3 regions of the Psychrobacillus sp. 05T411 genome follow, and region 3 is predicted to be linked to each of the others. Evidence: predicted binding sites of a transcription regulator. Region 3 holds the regulator's gene; each other region holds the start of a gene.
The links. Region 3 encodes LexA, which represses DNA repair genes until DNA is damaged. Its sites were predicted from a motif close to CGAACATATGTTCG; they were not measured.

Region 1 (10,332 bases), on a different contig from region 3:
ATATTTCAGACGGTAGACGTATCATGCGACATATATTTTTGGCAAGTCAAAACTAATACCAATATCTCCACACACTGATTGAATAATCATAACAAGTTTTTAAACAAATAACCAGAAAGAAAATGAAGTAGATGATGCACCTCAAGTGGTTTGGGCCGACTATTACTTGGTATGAAAAGAATGAAAAGGAAAGGTGAGTAGATATATCGGTGAAAGATGGCGTAAATCATCTAGCGTATCAATTGTAGACTCCTCACCGACCTTTTTCATTAGAAAATTAAATGAAATACAGAATAAGCAGGAGTATTCTCAAAAAAGTCGAAGTAGAAGTGGAATAGAGAAATTTCCAGATATCTAGGATGAACTGCATGTCAAAAAACTTTCTACTAATTCCTATTTTACTAGTATTAAGCTCTTGTCATTCACTAGAACCCATCATAATAGCAGAGATTAGCTCGATATCTATTACTTGCGAGAATGCTAATATAATTGACATTACTGACGAAAAGCTTATTGATGAAATTATTAAAGACATCAATAAGAGCAGGCGAGAAGGTACGGAAGAATGGGATATTTCTGTGGAACATACGATAAATCTTGAAACATCATCTGATGAAATAATTAGTTTTTACTTATTTAGTAGAGGTGGAGTATTGATAGACGGTTATTATATCCATTCAAATATTCAAGATTTTTGCAAGAATACATCTGATGTAATATATTAAACTTTTTGAGGTGAAATTATGAACGATAAAGTAAAAGAAGCCTATAACCAACTCGCGAATGATTATGAACATAATGTGGATACAAAAAGTCTATTTAACACCGAATATGAACGACCTGCCATGATGAAGTTACTTCCGAAAGATTTAAAAGATAAGCGTGTTTTGGATGCTGGATGTGCAGCTGGTTGGTATACATCTCAATTCGTTAACTTAGGCGCTGTTGTCACTGCAACTGATATTAGTCCCGAGATGGTAGAGGCAACAAAGAGGCGCATCGGAGAAAAGGCGGAAGTATTATGTTGCGATTTAGAGAAAAAACTACCTTTTGAAGATGAATCTTTTGATTTCATTGTGAGTTCTTTAGTGCTGCATTACATAAAAGACTGGAGTAAGCCTTTTAGCGAGTTTCGTCGAATATTAAAACCGAATGGGACATTGCTATTTTCTACTCATCATCCATTGATGGATATAAAATTATCCAAGAATAGCGACTACTTTTCAACTGAATATATTGTCGATCAATGGGAAAGACAAGGGAAACTGATCGATGTTCCATTTTATCGTCGACCACTACAAGAAATACTGAACGAAACACTAGGATACTTTTCTTTAGGGAAAATAGTAGAGCCTCAACCCACTAAAGAATTTCAATTGAAGGAACCGGAAAAATATGAAAGATTAATGAAAAACCCACATTTTTTAATTGTGAAGGCAGAGAAGGATTAATGAATAAGCGAAAAGAAACAACACCTAGAAATATAATTATCATGTGTAGCATTTTTAGTGTACTTGTTATAATCCAGTGTATTCAAATCATTTATAGTCCACATGCATTTGTGAAAGTTATAAACCTAATAAGTACAATTTTTCTATCCGCTATTATAGGGGCTTTTATTAGGGAACTTTTTAGTTTGAAAAAAGGAAGAGATTGAAATATCGAAGCAATAGGAGGATGTCTTTCAAAGTATGGGATTAAGATTTAAGGCGTTGAGATTATATTCAATAGTTCATTTGTAATTTCATTTTCTCCTAATACTTGCACTTCCAAATGGTCAAGTAAAGGTCGTTCTATTTGCCAAGTCAAGGAGAAATTATTATCCCCGTCATTTTTTATGTCATAGCCTATAAGTTGTCTTTCAACCTTTTGCGCGTTACCGGTTGGTATTAACCAAAACAAAACTGTTTCTGTGTTTTGTGCTTCAACATAGACGGTTATTTCCTTTTACAAGAAAGAGTAGCAATCACTTTAGAATATTTACGTTCGAAGTAGCTCCTATTAAGAGGTGTAAAAATTATTTTAGAAGGTAGTGTTTATTTAATGAGTCTAATTGAGGTGTACCACTATGATGCTTTCACAAAAATACCAGGTAAAGGAAATCCTGCTGGCATTGTATTAAATGGTGATTTATTAACCGGGGAAATGATGCAACAAATTGCAGAAAAAGTTGGATTTAATGAGTGTGCATTCCCTGTGAAATCAGAAATTGCTGATTTTCGAATTCGTTATTTCACGCCAGGACATGAAATGCCTTTATGTGGACATGCGACAATGGCCAGTATTGTTGCGTTACTGGAAAATAATAAGCTTGTCGAAAAAGACTTATACAAAATCGAAACGCTCGCTGGCATTTTATCGATAGCGGTAACAAAAAACGAAGGAAGCTATCAAATCCAAATGGCGCATGCTGAACCTCAATTTATTCCGTTTCATGGATCTAAAGCAGCATTAGCTATGTCGATTGGCATTCAAGAAAACGATATTGATTCACAATATCCAATTGTCTATGGTAGCACTGGAGCATGGACATTATGTATTCCAATTTCTAATTTTGAAGCTTTTGAGCAAATGAAACCTAATAATCAGGATTTCCCTCAAATATTAAAAGAAATGCCGAAGTCTTCCGTTCACCCATTTAGTTTGAAGGCACTTTCATCTGATGCGGATATGCATGCGCGGCATTTTTCATCACCCTTTTCCGGAACAATTGAGGATCCAGTTACAGGGACAGGTTCAGGAGTTATGGGTGCATATTATGCAAAATATGTTGAACCGCACAAGAAAACAAACTACTCCCTTGTTGTGGAACAAGGTCAGGAGTTGCAGAAAGATGGAAGAGTCATTGTCCACGTTAACAATGAACAACAGTTACAAATAGCAATAACAGGCACGGCGGTTTTTGTACAACAAATGATTGTAGATTTATCAAATTAGTAAAAAATGCTAAGCCTTCAGAATGATTATTTTGACATGATAGGCAAATTATGAACCAACTTCATTCTTTTTAGAAAAAGGCCAGGCTGGTGCAATAACTATCCCCATAAGTGCTACTCAATTTACGGCGATTATCTCTGATGCACTGTGATCGTTGAAGTCAGCGGGCTCTATGGTACAGCTTTGTTAGCTACATAGATGGCTATTTAAGAAGGTATAGGCGATAAATTATTGAATATTGATAACAAAGACTTTTCTTAGGGAGTGTTTAGTTTGAATAATCACTATGAAACGCCTGAAGAAAAAAGAGAACGATTAAGACAAACAGAATTAAAAAATAATCCAACTGGTTCTTTTAATGATGCATTCAATAGAGGAAGTAATGGAAATTTAACTGATTTAACAGGCGGTATGGGCTGGAAAGGTACAGGAATATTAATCGTTGTTATTATAGTTGGATATGTTTTGTATAAATTATTTTTTTGATTTGGTTGTAAGTATATATAATAGGCAACCTGAGTAAAAGTAATAATAAAATGTGATAATTCGATTGCCGAATGTGCAAGTTGTTCAAAACAGAAATGTACAGCTTGCACATAGTTATGCAAGAATCCCACCTGTCACTTCGTTAAATATATAAAGCTTTTTATATGAACCTTCCTTGAAGATAAAATTGATGAAGGGATTCAATTCATTCGGGACGCTATAGAATTAAGTAAATTACTTTGATATTAAACGGCTTTGTATCGATACAAAGCCGTTTTTTATGTAAAAAACATTTCAATTTTCCAGTTATTTAGGTTTATTACCAATAAAACCTTCTTGAATAAAAACAAACGTTCGGCATATAATAAGAACAAACGTTCCTTTGAGAAGGAGAAGAGAAAAATGCATGAAGGGTTAAAAAATCGAAAAATTATATGCATTGATATACGGAGCTTTTTTGCGAGCTGCGCGGCAGCGGATGCAGGGCTCGACATTATGTGCACACCAATTGCGGTAATCGGAAATTTAGAACAAAAAGGAAGTATTGTGCTTGCGGCATCTCCCATGATGAAAAAGAAATTTGGAGTGAAGACAGGAACTCGGCTCTTTGAAATTCCTGATCATCCGTCCATCCATTTAATCGAGCCGAAGATGGAGTTTTTCGTTCGTGTTTCCATGGAAATCACACGTTACCTAAATCAATTCGTTCCGAGCGAAGCCATTCATGTGTATAGCGTCGATGAATGCTTCGCTGATTTGGGAGGAACCGAAAAATTATGGGGACCCGTAGAAAGAACGATTAAGCACATACAAGATGGACTGTATAACCAGTTTCAATTACCATGTGCAGTTGGAATGGGGCCAAATATGCTAATGGCGAAACTTGCACTGGACTTGGAAGCGAAAAAAACAGGCTTTGCGAAATGGACCTATGAAGATGTAGCCCAAAAATTATGGCCAATTACGCCCCTCTCCAAAATGTGGGGAATTGGCTCTCGTTTAGAAAAAACATTAAATAATATGGGAATTATAAGTGTTGGGCAACTAGCAAGCACACCGCTTGCGACACTAGAAGCTAAGTTTGGCATCATGGGAAGTCAGTTGTATCATCATGCGTGGGGAATAGACTTGTCAGAACTTGGTGCTCCTTTAGCAGAAGGACAAATTAGTTATGGCAAAGGGCAAGTACTATTTCGTGATTATCGTTCAAAAGAGGAAATCATGACAGTCGTATTAGAAATGTGTGAAGACGTGGCAAGACGTGCCCGCGAAGCTGAAATGGTCGGAAGAACGGTCCATCTCTCCATAAGTTACAGTAAAGATGCACTTGGTGGCGGGTTTAACCGCTCCCGTTCAATCGATGAGCCGACGAATGCCACGATGACCATTTACAAAGTATGCGAACAAATCTTTGATGAATTTTACGATCATCGGCCCATTCGCAAGCTTGCGATTTCTATTACCAATTTAGAACCCGAGTATTCCATGCAACTAAGCCTGTTTGAAGAAGACGAATGGAAAGTTCGAGAACTGGGAAAAACAATGGATTACCTCCGAAGTAAATACGGATCCAATGCAATATTACGCGCCGTTTCCTACACGGAAGCGGGTACGGCTAGGAAACGTGCTGGGTTACTTGGTGGGCATAAAAAATAATGGAAGGCTGAACGTTTGCATGCGTTTGGTCTTTTTTATTTCCTATTATTAGAAGGACTTTCGAGTCTCTAAGTAGAACCATTATAAATGGAGGGAATCTATGGAAAATAAATATGTGTACAGTATAAGTGGAATTTGCGTATTACTCTCTATATGGATGCTTTACATTGCAAGTAAGTACGTCTTTATTGATAATACTGGGAAATTTGGAATAGGGGTATTCCTTTTAGGTATAAGTGGAATTATTTTTACTTGTTTTTCTGTTGGAAATATAAAATGGAAACGAGTAATCACTACTTACATAATTGGCCTAATTCTGCTAATTGTTCTCTTTTTTTGGTCTTTACCAACTTATACATATAAAGAAGCAGTAACCAAAGTTGAAAGTACAACACGAGAAAAAGTGATTTCAACAACAGACATAAAAAAATCCATCGGTCATTATATTATTTATACAAAAGAAGGAACCTATTTATTCAATATAGATAGTGGGAGTTTGAGAATAGGGAGTAACAAATTCTCAAATGAAAAAATATAGGGGTGTTCGTGTGAAGAAAACTTTTACTCAAAAAATAAAAGCATTTATACCATATTTTTTCGTTATGCTCACTTTCGTCTTTTTATCATATTATCTCGTCTACAGCGTTTCTTTTTCGCCAAATGGTTATGAACTTGTTTCAGCAACCGAAAATGAAATAACGATTAAATCATTCAATTCAATTGGAGCAGAAAAAAGTATTCAAACAATATCATTGTCGAAAGAATATGAATGGAAAGTGGAAGCGATTGAATAGCAGATTGAGAGACAAAAAGATTTCTTATGTTTACTATTTCCAATGATAGGTATATCAACGACTTTAATCGTTATGTTTATACGAAATGGAATGCGCATGTGGAAGGCAATCTTTCGAAGTAATCTTATCTTTGGTATATTGCTTCCCCTTACTTCATTGATTTACGTGTGGAAAGCAATTCAAATTTACATTTCTTAATTAAACAAAAGGAGTGATATATGAATGATAGAGGAAATAAAAAAAATCGTGAAGCAATTATCGGAGCAAGAAGCAAAATCATTGTTATTCCAACATTTTTTACAAATTCTATTGCTAGAGAAAAAAAGCTATTCAGAAAGTGAATTTACTGAAAACATAAAAAAAGAGTATCAGGAATTGCTACAGTATTCCTCCAAAGAAAAACTAGAGCCTTATCATACAATACATATCGTGTTTGGGGATTCTGCTGCAGGTGGCTTAAAGATGGCACTACCAAAGAATGAAAAAGTGATCCGATTTTCGGACCTATTTTCTATCGGTCCCGTAAACCAGCTACACACTGAAGAGGGAATCAAACAACGAAAAAAATGGCTGTTCTTACATATAAATATGGACGAACAGCGTACACATACTTATATAGAAGATTTTCAACGAACATTAACAGAAATAAGTAACATACCCGAGCATATACCAATTTACATCTGGCTAGCAAACAATGCCCATGAACAAACCGGTGTACGACTTGTCTTGCAAATCCTAAAAGAAAAGAAAAATGACATTCGCCTCCTTAATATCAACACAGCATTTCAACATCTATGGCCAAGTATGATTCCATCTCATTCGGGAGAAGTAGGAAAGGATGAATTAAAAAAGATTTACAAAACGCACAAAATTGACCAGCCATTAACAGACTGGCTTCGTAACAAACTTGCCGAAGAATGGATACAACTTGCCGAAACAACTGATGCACTACGTATTTGGGAGGATGATCAGATTAAAAGTGTGCCAGAAAGTTACTTTGATGCATTTATTATTGAAAAGGCTCGTTATTTGCATAATGAACAAACAAAACCTGATTTCATGAAATCAGCCCGACTAATTGGAGAAGTACTTGGAAACTCGGATCAATACGTGGGCGATGCTTTTTTCGAATATCGAGTGCGCCAGTTAATATTAGAAGGGATTTTTGAAATAGAAGGCGTTCCAAAAGCAATGCGGTTTTACAGTGTGAAATTGAAGGGAGCATTATGTTGAAAAAAATCATCATTGGATTCCTAGCTATCATACTTTTAACAGGTTGTTCAGAAACGACGCATAACAATTATAAATTTATGGGAGAAAGTGACCATTGGGAAGCGGTATATTCTTATAATGGAACGGAAAAATGGGGAAAAAAAGATGGGGTAATTACTTATTCCATCGAAGACACCGATGATTTTGTCTTAAAATATAAAGGTTCTTTAGAAGAATTATCTTCCTTACAAAACCTTGAATATTCATATGAAGCATTTGGTAGAAGTAGTAAAAGAACCGAGGAGTTTACTGAACCTTTGACAACAAAAGTATTCACTAATAGCGGAAGTTCTGAGGGAGCGGCAAAAGTAAATGAGGATGAAACTATTCTAGTTAAAGTAAAATGGGATCACTTGGAAGAAACGATTTTGCTAGAGAATAAAAGCAAGTGATAGAGTAGGGATTTGGAGGGAATTCAGTGAGGGCTAAAATGAAAAGAAAAAATTTATTAAGTACGAAAGATATATGGAATGCAATGATTACATTAATTGGCGACAATGAATATCCAACAGAAAATAAAGTATTAAACGAAACATTTATTGTTTTTCAATATTATTCTGAGCTTGAAAGTGGGGGTCATGAAATCTTATTTACATGGTTTTCGCAACATATAGAAAAAGTAGGAATAACTAATTACTTACAAGAACTAATAGATATTCTAGAGAAGATTGGTGCACATGATTATGCACTAATTGAAAAAAATTATGGGGAAGAAATGTGGAAAAAGTTCGTGGCTTTAGAAAATGGCGAGATTGAAGAAAATGAATTTTATCGTGTTATTAATAAAGCGGATAAGGAATATAACAAACTTAATGGAAAGCTAGGAGAATTGTTAGAAACTTACTTTGTTAAGATTCATACTGATTTAATTGAAGTGGTTGAAGATTAATTTGCAGAAGGAGCAATTATGAATAGAGAAAACGGCGAATATCAAGTAGACATAAATGGAGTAACACATTGGATAAAGGTAACAGGAAAAGAAAATAATACTATTCCTTTAGTTGTTATTCACGGTGGTCCAGGAGGAAATCTTTATACTTTCGAAAGAACTATTGGCCCTTATCTAGCTCAAGCTAGAACAGTAGTATATTATGAGCAGCGTGGATGCGGTAGAAGCAGCAAACCGATGGACGATAATGCTTATAGTATGAATGAATTGGTGGACGATTTTTGGAAAGTTATTCAGTGGACGGGGTGTGAAAAAATAGACTTACTTGGTTACTCATTTGGAGGAGAGTTAGCACTTGAGTTCGCTTCAAATTTTCCAAATCTTATAAACAAAATAGTTTTATCTGGCCCTAGTTTAATCAATCTAAAGACGCAATATATGATACAAATAGCTGGTTTTCTGTCGATTGCAGATATGACTTTAGTAAATAGGATAGAAGAAATACTCCAGGGGGATACCTCGATTGAACATAAATACAAACAAGTATGGGAAAATGTTGATCAGAAAACGATTGATCGTTTACTCTTTGTGGATCCGGATGTTGCGACAAAGTATCGACAGTTAGTAATAGAAAGTAACTTACATAATACAGGGCTTATGCTTGCGGTTTTGAAGAAAACTCCCGTAACTCCTCCACTTTATGAACGGCTTAACCGTATTCATCATAAAACATTAATCATCACTGGTATATATGATAGAAGTACAGGAATTCCAATATCCAATTTAATAACTAGAAACCTTTCTAACAGTGAATGGATTTTATTTAATAATAGTGCCCATTTTCCTGAATTAGAGGAAACAGAAAAGTTTGTAAGTAGCGTATTAGGCTTTTTAAAAGCTTAATACAAGTAAGAAAGGAAACATTAACAATGACAGCTTATGGAGAAGATTTATTCAAGGGAACGGCTCATTATTATTCACGTTATAGACCTATGTATCCAGCTTCATTAATTAGGTTTTTAATTGAAAAGTTTTCTTTGGACGGTAGTGGAAAAATGCTCGATTTAAGCTGCGGCACTGGACAATTAGCGCACAGATTCTCTGATTGGTTTGAAGGGATAGTTGGAATTGATAGGGAGCCCGAAATGATTGACGAAGCAATACGTCTAAGTAAGGTAATTAGAGCGGAAAATGTGAAATGGTTTACTGGCGATATTGATACATATAAAGAAAACTCGGATGAAACTTTTCAATTGGTGACAATTGCAAAGGCTTTTCATTGGATGGATAGAGCAAAGGTTCTCGATACTTTGGACGACATGGTCGCCTGTGATGGCGGGATAGCGATTATTGATACATATTCTTCAAATAAGGAGCTATTGCCATGGCAAAAGAAAGTGGACGAGGTAGTCAAGCGTTGGTATGGAAATGAAAGAAGAGCAGGAAACACGACATATGCTCATCCAACCATTAGCCATCAAACTATTATCTCGAATTCCAATTTTGACTTAGAAATCCACGAGATGCCAACTTACGAACAAATATGGACAGTGGACGCTATAATCGGAAATATATACTCTACTTCTTATGGTACTAAACGATTTCTAGGCGAAAACGTTTGGTCATTTGAAGAACACATAAAAGAAAAATTATTAGCGCTTGATGATACTGGGGTTTATAAAGAACAACTTAATGTATCCGTTAAACTAGCTGTGAAAAGAAAATAAATCTTGCAATACCTGTCGCAAACAAATTTCAGAAGTAGATGAAAGGATTTTTATGTATGAAACAAATATATGCGTTTGAAAAAATAGAAGAGTATGCAAAATATCAAGATGTTATTGAGAGATTTGGCAAAAAATTAAAGGAGTATCAACATATTTTGGAAGAGAATTTCGCATTGTCTGAGATGCCAAAAGCAATAGTGTGGACAACCGAGGAGCTAGCTACTACCGTTTTATCTACTATACCAATACCAGCCTATACAAATAAAGACATCATCTATATGTCTCCAGATTTGCCTGCTTGGAGAAAGCTCTTTATAAAACAACTAGATGGAAAGCCTCTACCACATATTCAGAAGTTTTATGAAAACTATTCGGAAAATCATTTATTGACCATATTGGGGCATGAATTAACGCATCATTCAGATTTATTTATCGATGAATTTGAAGATGATCGTGGAGACAGTATATGGTTTGAAGAGGGAATGTGTGAGTATCTGCCAAGAAAGTTTCTGTTAAACAAGAAAGAGTTTGAAGAAATAACAAACATAGAGATGGAACTAGTGGAAGTATT
Region 2 (10,332 bases), on a different contig from region 3:
AACTACTCAAGAAGTAAACACAAAACATTGTCGCGAATGCGGATGTGAAATTCATGAGAAAGTAGAGTCATCCCTTTACGAATGCGAACGTTGCATCGGCATGAACGAAGAGTAACTCCAAATACGAGAGCCCTGTCCTTCTTTTTCGAGAGAGGATAGGGCTTTTTTTATGGAACGCAGTATAAAGATACTGCGACGTAGTGCGTTGACTAGTGACCGCTAGGATTTCCGCTGCAGGACGGACGCTTTCCGTGGGGCGAGTGATGAGCCTTCACCGCCGCTTGCGCGTACGTAGTGAAGTCTTATCTTACTCAGGCAGATGAACAAAGGCTAAGAACGCCACATCGTGTGGCAACGCCTTCGTGACCAACATCGTGTTGGCCTCCACTGGAGTCGCCGCCCTGCAGCGAAAATCAATGGAAATTGCCAAATTATTGAGTTCCCATATTAACAATAAATGGTTGAACGARACAATATCCACTGCGAACGCGACAATCTACTCGAGTAGATGCCGGCCAGGCGTGTTCGACGGGATTTAAGACATAGAATTCCTATAATATGTCGGAATTATAGTTKTCTCACATCAGGTAAAGAGCCTTTTTGAAAATTGGTTGCTTTCACGAGTAATTTGGTTGCTCTCATGCAGATTTAGTTGCTTTCGTAGTAGAACTGGTTGCTCCCAGTCATCGGTTGGTTGCCCTAAGCCATTTACTGGATGCACGCAATGGAAAAACTGGTTGAAATTTTGTTTTTTAATGGGATGGTATGGATAATTGGGCAATTTTCACTGATTTTCGCTACAGGCGTCGACTCCTGCCGGATGAGTGGGCTAATGAGACATCTCAGGCGTACGCCCAAGGGCGGCGGGGAGGGCTCATCGCTCACCCGGCGGAAAGCGTACGACTGTAGCGAAAATCACAGCGGACACTTTATTCGCCTCACTACCACGTAGTATCCCTATTATGTGCGACATCCTATTGATATTAAGCATTTCCATTTGCCGTATTGGGGGAGAGTCAGACGCTTTGCGGTTTTGTTTCTTTGACAGTATTTTCTTGTTGTAAAAAGAACATATGTTTCATATACTAAGTAAAAAGGAGGAACGTTTGTGCGTAATTTGTTAGAGAAATATTTCAGTCGGGGTCAGTATGTTGAAATAATATACCTATCTAAATCGAGTGAAATGAGTAAAAGAAGGGTCAAAATACTGCAGGTACAAGACAACTCTTTTCAAGGATATTGCTTTAAAAGGAAGGCAAAGCGAACATTTCTAATAATAAACGTATTAGCGATTGCTCCTGTTAGTCAAAAAGAAAGCAAGGTGATCTAGGTGGATAATTTGGATGGAATGACGGATAGACCAGATTTATCGAAAGTACAGGATCGAGGAAGTAAAAAATGGGTTGCAATGATGCTGCCAGAACATGTAAAGCTTCTTAGAGAATATATGGAAGAGCAAAAGAAGGCTCCCCGTCCTGAACTAGACGAATGGGATTTAGATATCATTCAGGAAAATATTCAACTAGCGATGAAACGAAATGTAGAAGTGGAAATAAAAACATGGAGAAATGGAGCGTTCCATATTCATGTAGGAAAGGTAACTTGGGTGGATATAAATAGAAGAACAATTGAAATGGAAGACGTTCTTACATCATTCACATTGCAATTAGATGAAATCGTGGACGTGACTATATTAGTATGAACAAACAGAAGTAAAACAAACCACCAGCCAATAATGGCAGGTGGTTTTAGTGTGTTTAAGAATCTAAGCTTTTACTGGACTAAATTCATGAACCCATACAGTCATATGCGGCAGCCATGGCATACCAGGATGATAAGACAAAATAGATTGTTTGTAGTCCTCTACTGATTCAAATCCTTCTTGTTGTGCATGCGCATCAGTCAACTCGCCGAGCGGTTGAATATACACATTGTCAACAACAAAAGACTGACCGCTAAGTTCCATCACTTCGCCTACATCTGCATAACGTCCGTTACGTCGAGTAGCAGTTTTCTTCCCTTGTAATACTAGTTCAATATCGGATTCCTTCGTGATTAATCGTTCCACTGAACATGTTTTTGGAGGTAAATTTGTTTTTTCATGATTTGTCATGTGAAGCCCACCTTATTAAAATAATTTTACTTTGCTATTTAAATCTAAGTGTATATGTTAAAGGCATTTTGGGCTAGGGTTATAAAAGATTATTTTTAGTTAGGTGAATTAGTATAGACTCGATCCCGCGTAAATGGCTCCGATACTACTAGATGAGCGAGTGTTACTGGAGATTTTCCTTCCTTTTCAAAATATATTTGCTCTAACTCGGGAAAGTTATCAAAATAGGAATGTACAATTGTTCCGATGAACATGTTCTCCCCGGCACTTCCTTGTACATTACTTAATCCACTGTCCATGTTTAATATTAGCTTCGTGTTATTATTCTCCAAACGATAATCAATTAATCCAACTTCCAGCACCATAATCTCATCAAAAATTTGACGCACTACATCACCTGAAGGATCAATGGTTATGTTATATGGTTCTACATACTCGGCATTGGCATCCGCTTGATAGACGGTAATTGTTTCCGTTGATACAGTGCTTTCGGCTTCTTCATTTCCAGCCCACTTATAAGCTATCTGTTCTTTTTGTTCACTTAATTCTTTAGAAGTAGACCACGCGATGAGTGTATAAGCACCAGCGGGTACGTCTGTTAACTCCGTTTGTAACTCAAGCGGAATGACTATTTCTTCATTGGGCTTTAGTACTTTTTCTTGAAGCATTAAAGTAAACGATTTATCAGCTGAATACGTATAAACAATATTGTTTTCACTGTCTAAAAGCTGATATTCAATCTCTTGTCCACTTGGGTATGTTAATGATGTTTCGGCTTCCGAGTCATTTTTAATCGTAAAGGAAGCATTGCCATCCTCGGTTAACTCCAATTTAGTCAAAATAGTTTTGTCTTCTTGTGGTTGCGGGTCTCCACCTGTAGTCTGGTCTACATTACTTGTTCCACAGCTCGCTAGGAGCAAAATGATGAAAATCGAAAATAGGCCCCAAATAAGTTTTTTCATGGAATCACTCCTTTATAGGATTAGACTGTTTACCTCGTAGAAAGTTACATGTTAATTTTCTTAAGAAATTCTTCATAATTATCCTTCTGAAATGTTAAGAAATGAAAGGTACAATAAGAAACATAAGAGTAAAGGAAGGCATCCCAAGTTCGCCACATCCTGTGGCAACGGATGCATGACCCGCATCGTGCGGGCCCATAGGAGGTAAGCAAATGACACAGTTTACAGTGTTAGTAACGGATGATGACCAAGATATTCGCGATGGCATCGAAATTTATTTGAAAAATGAAGGCTATAACGTGTTAAAAGCCACGGATGGACTAGAAGCATTGCAATTAATAGAAGAAAATGAAGTGCATGTCATTGTGTTAGATATTATGATGCCGAAAATGGATGGGATTGCTGCAACATTTAAAATACGAGAACAAAGAAATATACCAATTATTATGCTTAGTGCGAAAGCAGAGGATTCGGATAAAATCCATGGATTGTCCGTTGGAGCAGATGATTACGTAACAAAACCTTTCCACCCAATGGAGCTAGTGGCACGCGTGAAGTCACAGTTAAGGCGTTATACAAAGCTTGGTACGTATCAAGGGCAGCAAGCAAGCATTGAAGTCGATGGACTCGTGTTAAACAAAGAGGCAAAGGAACTTACGGTGGAAGGCGAGCCGGTGAAGCTAACACCAATTGAATTTAAAATTACAGAACTTCTGATGGTGAACGCAGGGCGAGTTTTTTCTATCCATGAAATATATGAGCGTGTTTGGCATGAACCAGCCTACAATGCGGAGAACATCGTAGCAGTGCATATTCGAAAAATACGCGAAAAAATAGAAGCAGATCCGAAAAACCCAAGATACGTGAAGGTGGTGTGGGGAGTTGGCTATAAAATCGACAAGTAAATGGAGTTTACTATTGTCTGTTTTAGCAATTGTTTGCGGCATCATTTGTCTAGCCTACTGTCTAGCTAACTGGATGCCAATAAGCGAAATTAAAGAGAGTTTTGTTCAAATTTTACGAAATATGAGAGGAGGCGTTGCGGGATGAAGCATGCAATAGGAAGAAATATAATACTTAGCACGTTGGCGGTAATCACGGTATTAGGTTTGTTTACACTAATAGAACAAGGACGAAACTTTATTGGCACGGGCTATTTTGATAGTGATGATTTTCAAATGCAGCTATACGATTTTGAGACAGCTATAGTTCCATTAGTTTTAGCACCACCAGATAAAGAAGAAGTAAAGAAAAAAATTACGGTAACACCAGAGGAAATAGAGGAATATCGTTATCGATACGGAGACCTGCAAAGCCAATTAGATTCAATCAGAAATCAATATCAAAGTGAGACAGGGGAAGTAACAACAGAAACAGCGACAGACGCAGTACAAGAAGGGGCATCAGAAGAAGCAACCACAACAGTACAAACACCAAACGATGCTTTACTTGCAGAGCGTGATAAAAAGTTAGCAGATATCACGAAAAACTTCACAGATGATAACTATGTACAACAAAAGATTCAAGCAGAAAAAGAAGCAGAAGTAGATGCGTATTATAAATCAATCGAATATGCAAAAAATGATGTGTTGAGTCAAAAAGAAGATTTTGTATATGACTTTAAAAATGTCGAAACAGGCGAGCATTTTACAAACGGAGAAATAAGTTCGAAAAATGCATTTAAAAAAGAATATTCCAGTAAAAATGGATATTTGAAGAAAAGTACCGTTTATGATGGAGTTGATGACTTCAGAAATATAAGAAATTTAATGGACAATGGATTTGCCCGTTTTGAAGGAACCATTGCTATTCCAGAATCGAGTATTTTAAGTGGGCATAGAGCTAATGAATATAAATACTTTTTAGCAAACCAACGTAAGTTTTACGGAGTAGTCATAGCGGGAATTTTGGCGGCAATTGCATTTACTTTATTATGGAGAAAAAATAGCGAAACGTTTCGACATAAAGACAAGGAAGAGAAATATCGTCAGTTGCCGATTGATGTAAAACTAGCAATTTTCCTTATTAGTATTTTAGCGGAAATTATTACTATTGGGTTTTTGAAGGATTTCGTATTATATAGAGACTATGATATGCAAATAATTACATTTATTTTTGCAGTAGTTTTCACAGCGTTGACATTGTATCAATGGAAGTGGATGCGCGCCGGTTTTGGTCCAGTAGATTGGAAAAATACCCTTACTTATAACTGGATAAAATCATTACAAGGGTTTTTCTTAAAACAATCTATCGGGCTACAAACGTTAATCATGTTAATCGTCGTGTTTTTCTGGGGTGTTGGAACATTGCTAGTACTAATGCTACCAGTAGCATTAATCATTTGGATACCGGCGACTTTATTAATAGGAATCCCAGTACTTGTTGTTTTAACGTCCAGAATGGCGTACTTGAACCGAATTTTCGTGAAAACAGAAGAAATGGCAAAAGGCGTCGTTGGAAATGAAATTGAAGTAAAAGGGAAATCTGAATTTGCAGAGCATGCAAAGCGTTTAAATGAAATACGTAGCCTAATCAAATCTTCTCATTCCGAGCAAGCAAAAAGTGAGCGACTGAAAACGGAGCTAATCACAAACGTCAGTCATGATCTTCGCACACCATTAACATCCATCATTACGTATACAGATTTGTTGAAGAATCCAGGCATTACAGATGAAGAGCGAGCATCTTATATTGCCATTTTAGATAAAAAATCGATGCGTTTAAAAACATTAATCGAGGACTTGTTCGAAGTGTCGAAAATGGCATCGGGAAATATCGAGCTAGATAAACGGAAAGTCGATTTAACCCAATTATTGCAACAAGCCATTGCGGAACACCAAGAAGATATCGATAAATCGGGCCTAGAATATCGTGTAGCTATCGGCACAAAACCAATCATGTCTTATGTCGATGGACAAAAATGGTGGCGAGTGCTCGATAATTTAATCATCAATACGTTGAAATATACACTCCCGAATACAAGGGTGTACATCAACTTGGACCAAGTGGACGGAGAAGCTGTTTTTGTTATCAAAAATATTGCCAAGTATGAATTAGGCAATGACGTGAATGAATTAACCGAGCGATTCAAACGAGCAGACACATCGCGCCATACAGATGGTTCGGGCTTAGGGCTTGCGATTGCCCAATCAATTGTGGATTTACACGGCGGCAGTTTACGAATGGAAGTAGACGGAGATTTATTTAAAGTAACAGTGAAAATAGGAGTAATTTAACAAGAGCGGGGAATCCAATGGGGGATTTCCCGCTTTTTTTGCCGTAGATTTAGCGGGTAGTTGGAAAGCTATCGTTCTTCACATCAAAACCAAAAAAAGAGAACTCCCCATTATCGAAGGTCATCCTCTTTTGTGTCGATTACAGTTTCTATTTTTTTCTTGCTCTTTTTTCATCGCTTCCATTTGATCTAACAAACTATCAAGTTTATCCTGTATTTCGGAAATTTGTTTTTGTTGATCTTGCGCTGCCCGCTGCCCTTCTTGCGCCGCACGCTCCTCTTTCAGAAAGTCGCGATTTGCTTCATACAACGCAATGCCTTCCCCGATAGTACCTACTATATATCCGAGCGAAAGAATGACAGAACCTATAAATCCAACAGTCAAGCCAAAGTTGGGTGGTAATCCATCATTCGGTTCGTCAGGTCTCATATATGCTAACATCCTTTTCTTCTTCTTTTCATTAGCATATGACAAATACCCTTTATAGGTTATTTTTTCGGTGTAACAAGCTGATGTTCAAATGCATAAATAACAGCCTGTGTTCGGTCGCTTACTTCCAGTTTCGATAAAATATTGCTGACATGTGTTTTCGCTGTTTTTAATGCGATAAAGAGAGTGTCCGCAATGTCTTGATTTGTTTTTCCTTCCGCCATTAGCAGCAATACTTCCAGTTCCCGATCCGTTAAATCTTCATGTAGTGCATGTTCAGAGCCTTGGCGCATGCGCTTCATCATTTTGTTCGTTACTTCTGGCTCTAAAACGGCATCGCCACTAAGCGTTTTACGAATGGAGTCCGCTATATGCGATGCTTTGGATGTTTTTAGCAAATAACTGATTGCGCCGGCTTCAAGCGCGGGATATACTTTGTCGTCATCGATAAAGCTTGTGACGATCATTACTTTTGCTTCTGGCCACTTTCGCACGATTTCACGTGTCGCTTCTGCACCATTCATAATGGGCATAACCATATCCATTAAAATAATATCCGGTTTATGCTGGAGCGCCATTTCTACGGCTTCTTGCCCATTTACTGCTTCTGCGACAACATCCATATCAGGCTGCGCTTGTAAATAAGCAGATACGCCAATTCGAACCATTTCATGATCATCCGCTAATAATATTCGAATCATGTTCTATCTCCTTCACTTGTTTTGTTTCCCTTAGTATTTCTTGCTTCTCAATCGGTAATTTCACTTCCACAATCGTCCCTTGAGAAGGAACCGATACCACTTTACACGTAGCACCAATTTCTACGGCACGTTCTTTTACATTTTCCAAGCCATAGGATCCTGTTTTTGCGTCTGATAATTCAAATCCAACGCCATTATCTTGTACGCGGAAAATAGCTAGACCGTCACGTTCAACAAATAATATATCGACCTCTGTAGCTTTTGCATGTCGCAATGTGTTCGACAAAGTTTCTTGCGCAATGCGGAATAAATGGTCTTCTGCTCCCTTTGGCAGTACCACTTCTTCTAAACGGTAACGTATAGTAAAAAATACTTTCTGTTGAAGCTCGACTAAAAGCTCTTCCATTCCTTGCTTCAATGATTTATCATGCAAGGCAGCTGGACGAAGATGAAGAAGTAAGGCACGCATTTCGAGCTGAGCTTGTTGCACAATTTTTTCCGTTTGCATTAATGTTTTGGAAGCATTTCCGTGCTGCGATTCCTCTATTTCCACCATTGTGGAAAGGAGCATAGATGCTGCAAACAATTGCTGTGAAACCGAATCATGCAATTCTCGTGCTAGTCTTTGTCTTTCTTGGACGATTCGTTCTTGAATAAGCTTATCCTGTGCTTCTGCTTTTTCATTTGTAATTCGTTGTAATGTTTTTCGCTGCGTTAAAATGAGTTGCTCTAATTGGGTAGCTGTAACTTGTAGCCGTTTGGAATATACATACTTTTTTTTACTTGGTATATGATTTTCTGCTTCTAACAAAGGTCGTAAGCCTGTTTCAATCTTTTTTTCTTGATCTCTTACCTTTTGAAGTGTGTTCAATGAAAAACTAAAACTTATAAATGCTAAAATAACAATAATCCAAACTCCAAAAGGTACTTGAGCATACGTATTCTCTAGTAAAGACCACCACATAAGATCGTTTGGCCACCCCCAAACGGCATATAAAAGAAGCGCTGCGAGTGCCAATAAAATAATGAAAATCGAAAACCCTTGCCCTAGAAATATCTTCATTTTCGAATCACCTCGATATCCCCGATCCAAGTAGACACAGTGATTACTAACTCTGAAGCATATGTCACATCATCCAAATAACCATCCTTTAATACGATTGATTGGTTCCATAAGCGCTGAGCACCGCGTCCGAAAATATTCGCTTCTCCAATAATCGTTGCATAATGGAGTCGTACAGGAATTTCATATGGCACATAAATAACCACTTTTCCGAGGGTTTGGCGAATAGAAATAAAAGAAGTACCTTTTGGTAAAACAGTTTCCGTCACATCAATTACATGCTCCCCGTAAAAACCTTGTACATGGACATCCTGCCATTCATATGCTTGAAAAGGAGTCGTTTGGGAGGAAAATAACTTATTTTGAATAATACTATTTGGCGTCTCTTCATATACGTTACCAAATGGACGGACTACATTACGTATCGGTTCATTTTTCCAAAGCTTATAAAGGATGTACAACATAAGGGCCATCAGTAAAAGTCGTAAACTCCACATGGAGAATACAGCCATTAGAAGAAAAATAACACCAGTCCAAAACAAAAAACGACGTTGTTTACGAAGGCTAAAGTAGATCATCCCAATACCAAGAAGGGCTAATACAATACTACCGTTTCCAAAAACTGTAGCTTCAATGAACATAAGAAAAACAAAACAGATGAGAATAAAGGCAAGCTTGTTCGTTTGGTTTTCCTTCATACCGTTTCCCTCCTTTTTCACGAACAGTAAGATATAGACTTAAAAACGTTAAGTACATAGCTTATTGTTCGTCAAGATATAAAGAGAGGAGGAGATTGTTTCTCCTCCAATCATTATCTATAGTTTACACAATTTCTTGCTTAGTTTGTGCGTTTTTTTCTAACATTACTAAACGTTGTTCCATTGAAGTTACTTCATGTTCTTTTTCAATCTTTTGTCCTAGGCGCTCGATATAATGTTCCATCTCTTGGAATGTACCGAAGTTTTTTTCTTTTTGTTCCGGTTGTAGCACACGATCCATTTGGTGATGTGCACGTGTAACGTTTTCTTTGCCCATTAATTGTAGTTGACGAACTTTCATGTCTTTTATCTTGTGTTTCATCTCTTCGTATTTTCGTTCTAAACCAAAAAGTTCTTCTGTTGTTTGTAAAATACTATTTTTTAGTACAGCAGTTCTTTCGCTATAAGCATCTACTTCTGCTTGTGCAAACGCAACTAAGTCTTCTTCGCCGCTTGCAGTTGCAAGTTCTACTTGAGCGTTACGTTTTTCTACCATTTGAGTAGTTTCTTCCAGTTCTTTTTCAAGCTGATGTTTTAATTGACCTTGACGTTCTAACCATTTACCAGTTTGCTCTGTTTGTTTTTCTGCCTCGCGAATGTATTGGTTTAGCATGGCGATTGGGTTTTTTTCTTCTTTTTTGTCGAATAGTTTGTGTAAATCTGCCTCTACTGAATATTTTAATCGATTCCATAATGATGTCATGTTTGTTTCCTCCTTATTTTGAAAGTTCGTTCCATTGTTTTTCGAAATTGACAAATGGATCATCTGATTTTACAGCTGATTTGGAAAAGCTTACAGATTCGTTGTTCCATTTTTTAACTACGTACCAGACACCTACGATTGCCAAAATTCCGAAGAAACCAGGTATGTTCACTACTGCAGAGATTAATCCTAGAATACCAACGCTTGCCCAAAAGATTTTTAAAAAAGTAGATTCACTTTTTAGATAGAAGTGCATCCCCGCAAATACGATTAACGCTGATACTCCTAATCCTAATAGGGAACCTAGGTTAGCAAGAGCTACGATTCCGGCAGTAATACCAAGTACTAATAAACCAAATTTTTTCAT
Region 3 (10,332 bases):
AACGGTCATAGAGCCGATTGGGGTTACGCTTCATATTGTACCTTGGAATTATCCTATTCAAATTACGGCGCGCAGCGTAGCGGCTGCAATCGCTACAGGAAATGTAGTTATTGTGAAAAGTTCTGAAGATACTCCGCTTACTACGAACTTTTTAGCGAAATGGTTCGATGAAAAACTTCCAAAAGGGGTATTTCAACATCTTACAGGTTATGGAGCGGAAATTGGCTCCGCACTGACTGTGCACCCAGGTATCAATCAAATTACTTTTACTGGTTCAGTTCCAACAGGAATCGCGGTAATGAAGTCGGCCGCAAACAACGTTGTGCCTGTTACACTTGAGTTAGGTGGTAAATCACCAAATGTTGTTTTTAAAGATGCAGATTTAGATAGAGCAGTTCCTGCAATTATTAATTCAATTGTGCAAAATGCAGGCCAAACCTGTTCTGCAGGATCTCGTCTTTTAGTAGATGAAACGATTGCAGACGAATTACTAGAAAAATTAGTAGAAAAGTTTCAACATTTAAAAGTTGGACCACCAGCTAACGATGCAGAAGTGGGCCCAATTATAAATGAAAAACAATACAACCGAATTCTAAAAATTTTAAGTTCTATTGATAAGCAAGGGAAAATTTTAGTAGGTGGAGAAGCTGTTCGAGTGGAAGAATATGAAGAAGGCTTTTATATAAGCCCTGCAATAATCGAAGCTTCCAATCATAATAACTCTTTTGTACAGGAAGAAATTTTTGGACCTGTGCTTAGTGTTGTACGTTTTAGTGATGTGGAAGAAGCAATTGAATTAGCGAATGCTACTGAATATGGACTAGTTGCTGGCGTTTGGACAAAAGATATTGATGTAGCACATTATGTTGCTTCGCGTATTGAAAGTGGCCAAGTTTTTATCAATAGCTACGGGGCAGCAGGTGGTGTTCAAATGCCATTTGGTGGATATAAAAAAAGTGGCATTGGACGAGAAAAAAGTCATTTAGCCGTGCAAAACTATATTCAAATAAAAAATGTTGCTATTCAAGTGCAACTGTAAAGTATTTAAATAAGCTGTATAGGAGGCTTAAGATGAAAGCTTTAAGCACAATTAGTAGTTTTGCTGGTAAATACTTTGCTTTTATAGTAATCGTGTTTTCCATCTTAGCTTTTATGGTTCCAAGTTTGTTTTCGTCATTTGGTGCGTATATAACAATCCTACTTGGAGTCGTAATGTTCGGTATGGGTCTTACACTAAAAGCATCTGACTTTAAATTAGTTTTTACCAATCCAATCCCTGTTCTAATAGGAATAGTTGCACAATTTTCGATTATGCCAACGATCGCTTTTATCATTGCTTACTTATTAAAATTGCCTGCAGAACTTGCGGCAGGTTTAGTTCTATTAGGTAGTGTTCCTGGAGGGACTTCTTCCAATGTAATGGTATATTTGGCAAAAGGAAACGTTCCTCTTTCGATTACCATGACGAGTGTTTCTACATTACTAGCGCCCATCATGACGCCACTTCTATTATTAGTATTCGCGGGCCAATGGTTGCCGGTTGATCCAATGTCTATGTTCATGTCCATTATCAAAGTAATTATTATTCCGATTATCTTAGGATTATTAGTTAATAAATTCTTACCTACTGTTACGGAGAAAAGCGAATCTATTTTGCCTCTAATCTCTATCGTTGCGATTACCATTATTGTTTCTGCAATCGTTGCAAACAATAAAGAAAATATTGCAACTGCAGGAGTACTAGTATTCGTAGCAGTATTACTGCATAATGGATTTGGCCTATTAATAGGATACTACGCGGCGAAAGCTTTAAAACTATCTCGTCAAGACCAACGTACTATATCGATTGAAGTAGGAATGCAAAACTCCGGGCTTGGTGTAGCATTGGCTGCCTCTTATTTCACGCCACTAGCTGCATTACCAAGCGCATTTGCATCTGCTTGGCAAGTAATCACTGGTACCTTTCTCGCTACATACTGGGCAAAGCATGAAGTTCCAAATGATACTAATTCTAAATCTAAAGTAAAATCACAACAGGAGCCTTTAGCTAAAGCATAAGAAATTTAATGAATTAAAAAAGACCGCTTAATGATTTTTTATTAAGCGGTCTTAAACTATTGGTTATAGAAAAGCGTTAAGGCTTTAATTTCGCCTTAACGCTTTTTATTTTTATCTATTTTTAGTGTATACGATTGTACAGAACCATTCTATTTACTAAATGAAAGGAGAACTTAGCGATGAGTCAATTAACGAATGATGCTAAATATAGTTGAAATGGAGGTTTTGAAATAAATTATGTAAACGCATGATAATAAACTATGAAATTATATTCTTTCAGCATTTATTAATAAAGAGACTAAAAACACTACGAATAGTAGAGAAAGGAGAAAGAGCATGTTTATTAGACCATGTGAAGGAAGAATTACTTCAAGGTTTAGCCCTCTCCGAAAAAATCCAATAACAGGTGAATGGAAAGCACATAAAGGAGTAGATTTTGGAAGTGATGGAAATCCAATTATAATAGCTTCCGAAAAAGGTACAGTGAATCGAGCGGAAGTAATTGGTGGCTATGGAAATACGGTCATATTAACACATATAGTAAACGGGAAAAAATACGAAACATTGTATGCACATTTGAAATCCATCTCAGTGAAAGCGGGACAAACAGTTAAACAAGGGCAACAAATTGGAATAAAAGGGGCCACTGGCAATAGTACGGGCGTACATTTACATTTTGAAATGCATATTCCAGCATATGCTCCAGGACAACCAAACGCAGTAAATCCACTATATTATATAGTAGATCCGGCAGTGGAAGAAGTACAGAAAATGTTAGTTCTAATCGGCTACCAGCTTAATGTGGACGGAATTGAAGGACCAATTACTGAAGAGGCAATTAAAAGCTTCCAGCAGTCTAAGGATTTAGCAGTGGATGGAATAGTAGGAGACGATACATTAGCTGCACTGAAAAAGGAGGAATTAAGTATGGCAGAACCAAAACTAACAGTTGGACAGGAAGCGATTCGTCAAGAAGCAATTAGATTGAAAATTACAGATGGCAATGATCCACTTAAAAGCGTAAATCAATTTTATGCTTGGGCAGTTGCAATACCGATTGCACAGAAAGTCGAGCAACTAGAAAAACGTATTTTAGAATTAGAAAAAAAAATAGCCTAATAAGAGATTGTTGAAAAAGTCTAAGTAGTGACTTATTCAACAATCTTTTTTATTTTGGAAAGCAGAATAATTTCCGTCATATTACATCTATATTTGGGGAATCATAAGAAGAAGTTTGGTTTTGTTCACTTAGTGGTATTAGTGATGAAAATACTGAAAAGCCGAAAAAGTCTGTGTAGTACAGAGTAGTTGACTAATGGCTAGTAATCTAATAGGATTTTATTGGCAAGAGAATGGCACTGACACAAAGGAGGAAACAAGGATGAAAAAAGGTAACTTACTATTAATTATAGTAGCTGCAACTGTTTTGCTATTAGTAGCATGTGGGAATGGTACAAGTAAAGAAAATGATAAAAACACATTAACTGCTATAAAAGATAATGGCGAAATGACTGTTGGGATCATGGGTACATATGCACCTTATAATTTTATGAACAAAGACCATGAATATGATGGATTTGACGTTGATATTGCTAAAGAATTAGCAAAGCGTTTAGGTGTAGAAGCTAACTTTGTCGCACAAGAATTTTCAGGTTTAATCCCTGGCTTGCAAAAAGGCAAATTTGATATATTAGTGAGTCAAGTGACGATTACAGAAGATCGACAAAAACAATTAGATTTCACGGAACCTTATATAACAAATGATGTAAAAGTAATAGTCAAAGAAGATAATACAACCGTTCAATCCGTAGAAGATTTCAAAGGGAAAAAAATCGCGGTAGGTTTAGGGACGAACGATGAAGCATTTTTACGTAATGATTTAATGCCACAAGTTGGTGATTTCCAAATCAACACGTACGATGATGTTATCACAACGCTTAAAGATCTAGATGCAGGACGTGTAGATGCTACGATTAATAATGCTTACGCTTTAAAACCAATCGTTGAAGAAAATGGATTTAAAGTAAAAGCAGTCGGAGCGCCGATTAAATCAGATCAAGCAGCAGTGGCTGTTAAAAAAGGAAACACTGAATTAGTTGATGCGCTTAACAAAGCATTAGATGAAATGAAAGCAGACGGCACCTATAAAGAAATTTTCGTCAAATGGTTTGATGAAGAACCTAAAGCCGAGTAAAGAAAGAGGTAGTGTTACATGGATATAATAATAGATAATATCCCTTTTTTATTAAAAGGAGCTTATTATACATTATTAATAACGGTGGTATCTATGTTTTTCGGCTTAATCATCGGTTTAATAACAGCGATTGCACGCTTAAAGGGCAATCGCTTCTTTCGTAATGTAGCGAGAGTGTATGTATCGATTATTCGGGGAACACCACCATTAGTTCAAATTTTTATCGTGTATTTTGGACTAGTTGATTTTGGGATAGAGTTAGGTTCGTTGACAGCCGCTTATATTGCCTTAAGTATTAATATCGGTGCCTATGTATCGGAGGCATTTCGTGGGGCAATCCAAGCAGTTCCAGCTGGTCAAACAGAAGCCGCGCTTGCCACTGGGATGACAGAGGCACAGGCTATTCGCCGCATTGTAATCCCACAAGCGATACGCATCGCAATTCCCCCTTTAGGGAATACTTTTGTTGGGATGTTAAAAGAGACTTCCTTAGTTTCCGCAATTGCAGTGACGGAGCTTATGCGCTCAGCCCAATTATTAATCGCACAGTACTATGTGAATATGCCGTTTTATTTAACGATTGCATTAATGTACTGGATCATGAGTACCGTATTTACATTTATATTGAACAAATTAGAAAAAAGATTATCTGTATACTAAGGGGGAAGAGTCTTGATACAAGTAAATGATTTATCGAAAAGCTTTGATCAAAATGAAGTACTAAAAAATATTTCATTGACCATTCCCGCCCATCAAGTAGTCGCTGTGATTGGACCAAGTGGTTCCGGAAAAAGTACATTTTTACGTTGTTTAAATGGATTAGAGATGATTACTAGTGGGGCAATTTCTGTTAATAATCATCAAATAAATGCAACAGATTCGAAAAAATTGCAACAAAAAACGATTCACTCAATCCGTCAAGATACCGGCATGGTTTTCCAACAATTTAACTTATATCCCCATAAAACGGTGATTGAAAATGTAATGGAAGCCATTATCGTCGTGAAGAAACAATCAAAAGAACAAGCGAAAAAAATCGCTTCCCAATTGTTGAAAAGGGTCGGCTTGCAAGAAAAGGAAAATGTCTATCCTTCGAAACTATCAGGAGGACAACAGCAACGTGTAGCGATTGCACGTGCACTTGCAATGGAACCGAAAATTATGTTATTTGACGAACCAACGTCTGCACTCGATCCAGAACTAGTTGGAGAAGTATTAAAAGTGATGAAAGAATTGGCGGACGAAGGGATGACAATGGTCATCGTTACGCATGAGATGAAGTTTGCCCAAGATGCGGCGAATCGTATTTTATTTATGGCGGACGGTCAAATTGTGGAGGATGCAGAACCGAAAACGTTTTTTGCACATCCATCCACTGATCGTGCCCAAAAGTTTTTAGCGAAAGTAAATGAATTTTAACTAAAGGAGTATGATTGATAATGGAAGTAAAAGCAATATGGCAAGGTGGAAGAGCGTTTGAAGCAAAAGGACCTTCTGGTTATCCGATGGTAATGGATGCAACAGCAAACTATGGAGGACTAGGACAAGCACCAACACCAACCGAAATGTTACTTAGTTCGTTAGCGGGATGTATCGGTATTGACGTTACAATGATATTAAAACCGCATTTAGAAAAAATTGAATCCATCGAAATTACAGTAGACGGGGCTCGTCGGGAAGAATTACCAACTGCATTTACTGCAGCTGATTTATTATTCGATGTAAAAGGGGATATCGATGCAAAAAAAGTAATTCGTGCCATAAAACTTGGAGAAGAAAAATATTGTGCCGTATCTGCTTCGTTGAAAGCAGATATCTCCTATCGCTTAGTTCTAAACGGAGAAGAAGTAGAAATACAGGAAGAATCATAAAACAAAACCCTCTCACCATTTAAAGGTGAGAGGGTTTTTCGATGATTTAAACGAAAATGTCCACTTTTCGTTTAAATATGATATCGGCTCTTTGTCATCATACGGACATTCGTATCATTTGTCAAGTTTTCAAGAATTCTATTGGATATTGCGGTATACACCAACTACTTTACCAAGAATCGATACTTGGTTAACGATAATCGGATCCATCGAAGAATTCTCAGGTTGCAATCGGAAGAAAGTTTTTTCTTTGAAAAAACGTTTAACCGTAGCTTCATCTTCTTCTGTCATCGCGACAACGATATCTCCATTATTTGCAGATTGCTGTTGTTTTACAACAACATAATCTCCATTTAAAATTCCCGCCTCGATCATACTATCTCCCATAATCTCTAACATAAATAAATGATCATCAGCTGTACCGAACGTTTCAGGCAGTGGGAAAAATTCCTCAATATTTTCAATTGCAGTAATCGGAAGACCAGCGGTTACTTTCCCTACTAGTGGTACATGCACGACTCCTTGTTTTTCCGCAATCCCGTCCAGTATTTCTATTGCGCGCGGTTTCGTTGGGTCTCTTCTAATAAGTCCTTTACTCTCTAAGCGAGCAAGATGCCCGTGCACCGTAGAACTCGATGCTAGTCCAACTGCTTCGCCAATTTCCCGTACAGATGGTGGATACCCTTTTGTACGAACTTCTTCCTTAATAAAAGCTAAAATATCTTCTTGTCTTTTCGACGCTTTTTTCATTGAGTTCACCTCTTTTTTTTGGTCATTTTTCTACTAATTTCTTTCTTACTAATAGTATAACAGTCTCTCAAACTTTATGCAAACATAGGTTCTAATAAGTGTTGACAAAAACAAATGTTCGTTTTATTATTAGAACATACATTCCGAACAAGCATTCTAATTAGGGGGATTTATAGATGAACTGGATGAAAGAAAACTATTTTATTACATTATTTTTAGGATTAAGTTTCGCTTTTTTGATGACAATAATAATTTCCAATACAATGTCGACAGAACAACAGCATCAAATTAAAATAGAACAAGGTGATTCTTTATGGGAACTTGCAGATAAGTTTGCAACGAATGAACCAAAAGAAGTTTGGATAAAAAACGTGATGGTCATAAATAATCTACAAACCTCCCATATTAAAGCAGGGGATATGCTTTTCATTCCAGAGGTAAAAGATAATTTTCATTTTGATCATGGTACAGAGATAGCGAGTGATAGCAATTGAAAGCAGTCATATATTGTCGTGTGAGCACAGCAAAAGAGACACAAGAATCCTCTTTGACTAGACAACAAGAAGAGTTGATGGAATTTGCACAAGCACAAGGTTATGAAGTAAGTGAAGTGTTTTCCGACCAACATAGCGGATATGATATGGAGCGTGATGGGCTACTTGATCTACTCACATACATTAAAGAATTCGATATTAAAGCGGTTTTTGTCCAAGATGAAACCAGAATCGGTCGCGGAAATGGTCGAATGGCAGTGCTCCATTTACTGCAAAAAACTAACACTTCCGTCTTTACTTTACAAGATAAAGGAATATTAAATTTAAACGAGATGGATTCCATGCTGTTAGAAATTTTAGCGCTTGTAGAGGAGTACCAACGAAAGCTTCATAATGCCAAGATTAAACGGGGGATGAAGCGTGCTGTCTCGAAAGGATTTCGACCAGAGAAAAACTTAAAATCGAAAGGGAATCCGGAAGGAAGGGAACGTATTGATACACCTGTTGAGGAAATTGTAAGACTTAGAAATGCAGGCTTAACTTACGACGAAATAACCTCCACATTAAAAGGATTAGGCTTTGAAATTAGTAAAGCAACTGTTCATCGTAGATATATTGAATTTGTGGAGTCTCAGGAAGTGTAAAGACTTGCACTCTGACGGTTTTTTCCTTACCTTTATAAGAGGTACAAAAGGAAAGGATGATATATATGTTAAGTAAAGAAAAACTAGCGCGAATTAGCGAGCTCTCTAAAAAATCTAAAACAACAGGTCTATCTATAGAAGAAGCAAAAGAACAAAGCGCTCTAAGAAAAGAATACTTAGAAACGTTTCGCTCTACGATGAGAGATACGATTGAGAGTGTAAAAATTATTGATCCGGCAGGAAATGATGTTACTCCAGCGAAAGTACAACAAGCGAAAAAAGGTAAGTTTCTGAATTAATCATTTCAGAAACCATTGATAATAGGTGCATTGTTGTCTAAACTAGTACTATAGTTAAAAATTTTGTTCGAGAGGATGTCATTTATGTCATTACAGTCAGATTTACTTGCAATTAATACAATTCGTACCTTATCTATTGATGCAATTGATAAGGCAAATTCAGGCCATCCAGGTCTTCCTATGGGAGCAGCACCAATGGCTTATACCTTATGGACAAAACATTTACGTCACAACCCTAATAATCCTAACTGGTTTAATCGTGACCGTTTTGTATTATCAGCAGGTCATGGTTCCATGCTTCTTTATAGTCTTCTTCACCTTGGTGGATATAACCTACCAATGGAAGAGATTAAAAACTTTAGACAGTGGGGCTCTAAAACTCCAGGACATCCAGAGTTTGGTCATACTGCGGGTGTAGAAGCAACAACAGGGCCACTTGGACAAGGTATTGGAATGGCGGTAGGTATGGCAATGGCAGAAGCTCATTTAGCTGCTACGTACAATAAAGCTGACCATGCTATTGTAGATCATTACACATATGCTCTATGCGGAGATGGTGATTTAATGGAAGGTGTTGCAGCAGAGGCAATTTCTCTTGCGGGACATTTACAATTAGATAAATTAATCGTCTTATATGATAGTAATGACATCTCTCTAGATGGAGATTTACATAAATCTTTCTCTGAGAAAATTGAAAAACGCTTTGAATCTTATGGTTGGAATTATATTTTAGTAACTGATGGTAATGATATCGCTGAAATTTCTGCTGCGATTGATAAAGCAAAAGGTCAAAATGATAAACCGACAATCATAGAAGTAAAAACCGTTATCGGATTTGGTTCTCCAAATAGAGCCGGTAAATCGGATGCGCATGGTATGCCACTTGGAAAAGATGAAACAGCTTTAGCTAAAGCTGCATACGAATGGGCTTTCGAAGGTGACTTCCATGTGCCAGAAGAAGTGTATGAAACTTTTAAAGAAGCTTCAGAGCGCCAAGGAGTAAGTGAAGAGACTGCTTGGAATGAAACGTTTAATGCATATGAAGCTGCATATCCAGAACTTGCTACTACATTTAAACAAGCGATCAGTGGAGAAATGCCAGCGAATTTTGCGGATGCATTGAAGACATATGAAGAAGGTACTTCTCATGCGACTCGTTCTGCTTCAGGTGATGCGATTAATGCAATCGCACAAAATCTACCTTCATTCTTTGGAGGCAGCGCAGATTTAGCTGGTTCAAATAAAACGACGATGAAAAATGCAGGAGATTTTGCTGCAGAGAATTATGCAGGAAAAAATATTTGGTTCGGTGTGCGTGAATTCGCGATGGGTGCTGCATTAAACGGTATGGCGCTTCACGGTGGCTTAAACGTGTTCGGTGGTACATTCTTCGTATTTAGTGATTATGTGCGACCAGCCATTCGTTTATCTGCTTTAATGGGCTTACCTGTAACTTATGTATTTACACATGATAGTATTGCTGTTGGAGAAGACGGTCCTACACATGAACCAGTTGAGCATTTAGCTTCTTTACGTGCTATGCCAGGACTTTCAGTCGTTCGTCCTGCAGATGCAAACGAAACGGCAGAGGCATGGAAACTTGCTGTTTCTGCGAAAGATCATCCGACAGTGCTTGTCTTATCTCGTCAGAACTTACCAACATTAAAAGGTTCTGTAGAACAAGCGAGTAGCGGTGTAGCAAAAGGTGCATATGTGGTTTCACCGAATGAAAACGCGGAAGCAATTTTACTTGCGACAGGTTCTGAAGTAAGTCTTGCTGTAGAAGCACAGGCAGCGCTTGCTGATGAAGGCATTCAAGTTTCTGTTGTTTCGATGCCGTCATGGGATTTATTTGAGAAACAAGATGCAGCCTATAAACAATCTGTCTTACCAGCTCATTTAACAAAACGATTAGCGATTGAAATGGGAGCATCTCTTGGATGGCATCGTTATGTTGGGTTTGAAGGAGACGTTATTGCAATCGATCAGTTCGGTGCAAGTGCTCCGGGTGAAATAGTGATG

Region 1: the regulator LexA is predicted to act here: its motif matches at 3,767-3,780, upstream of AC1DFT_RS00860 (Y-family DNA polymerase).
Region 2: the regulator LexA is predicted to act here: its motif matches at 1,100-1,113, upstream of AC1DFT_RS09445 (YolD-like family protein).

The regions. Positions count from the first base shown of each region.
Region 1 covers NZ_JBFTLO010000001.1:168,240-178,571, reverse strand. Annotated here, with positions in the region: gene AC1DFT_RS00880 (hypothetical protein) at 369-725, shown strand; gene AC1DFT_RS00875 (class I SAM-dependent methyltransferase) at 744-1,451, shown strand; gene AC1DFT_RS00870 (PhzF family phenazine biosynthesis isomerase) at 2,044-2,937, shown strand; gene AC1DFT_RS00865 (DUF6366 family protein) at 3,211-3,423, shown strand; gene AC1DFT_RS00860 (Y-family DNA polymerase) at 3,826-5,079, shown strand; gene AC1DFT_RS00855 (hypothetical protein) at 5,180-5,617, shown strand; gene AC1DFT_RS00850 (hypothetical protein) at 5,628-5,873, shown strand; gene AC1DFT_RS00845 (DUF1835 domain-containing protein) at 6,096-7,106, shown strand; gene AC1DFT_RS00840 (membrane lipoprotein lipid attachment site-containing protein) at 7,103-7,537, shown strand; gene AC1DFT_RS00835 (DMP19 family protein) at 7,576-8,034, shown strand; gene AC1DFT_RS00830 (alpha/beta fold hydrolase) at 8,053-8,937, shown strand; gene AC1DFT_RS00825 (class I SAM-dependent methyltransferase) at 8,964-9,761, shown strand; gene AC1DFT_RS00820 (hypothetical protein) at 9,818-10,332, shown strand, end outside.
Region 2 covers NZ_JBFTLO010000009.1:26,849-37,180, reverse strand. Annotated here, with positions in the region: gene AC1DFT_RS09450 (YhfH family protein) at 1-115, shown strand, start outside; gene AC1DFT_RS09445 (YolD-like family protein) at 1,349-1,702, shown strand; gene AC1DFT_RS09440 (ASCH domain-containing protein) at 1,766-2,113, opposite strand; gene AC1DFT_RS09435 (BsuPI-related putative proteinase inhibitor) at 2,209-3,075, opposite strand; gene AC1DFT_RS09430 (response regulator transcription factor) at 3,288-3,980, shown strand; gene AC1DFT_RS09425 (hypothetical protein) at 3,958-4,125, shown strand; gene AC1DFT_RS09420 (histidine kinase dimerization/phospho-acceptor domain-containing protein) at 4,122-6,311, shown strand; gene AC1DFT_RS09415 (hypothetical protein) at 6,432-6,740, opposite strand; gene AC1DFT_RS09410 (response regulator) at 6,800-7,441, opposite strand; gene AC1DFT_RS09405 (sensor histidine kinase) at 7,416-8,504, opposite strand; gene liaF (cell wall-active antibiotics response protein LiaF) at 8,501-9,202, opposite strand; gene AC1DFT_RS09395 (PspA/IM30 family protein) at 9,327-9,965, opposite strand; gene AC1DFT_RS09390 (lmo0954 family membrane protein) at 9,979-10,332, opposite strand.
Region 3 covers NZ_JBFTLO010000003.1:253,546-263,877, forward strand. Annotated here, with positions in the region: gene AC1DFT_RS04000 (aldehyde dehydrogenase family protein) at 1-1,039, shown strand, start outside; gene AC1DFT_RS04005 (bile acid:sodium symporter family protein) at 1,072-2,058, shown strand; gene AC1DFT_RS04010 (peptidoglycan DD-metalloendopeptidase family protein) at 2,395-3,177, shown strand; gene AC1DFT_RS04015 (substrate-binding periplasmic protein) at 3,440-4,252, shown strand; gene AC1DFT_RS04020 (amino acid ABC transporter permease) at 4,271-4,912, shown strand; gene AC1DFT_RS04025 (amino acid ABC transporter ATP-binding protein) at 4,925-5,671, shown strand; gene AC1DFT_RS04030 (OsmC family protein) at 5,692-6,123, shown strand; gene lexA (transcriptional repressor LexA) at 6,262-6,873, opposite strand; gene yneA (cell division suppressor protein YneA) at 7,050-7,367, shown strand; gene AC1DFT_RS04045 (YneB family resolvase-like protein) at 7,364-8,011, shown strand; gene AC1DFT_RS04050 (DUF896 domain-containing protein) at 8,077-8,310, shown strand; gene tkt (transketolase) at 8,395-10,332, shown strand, end outside.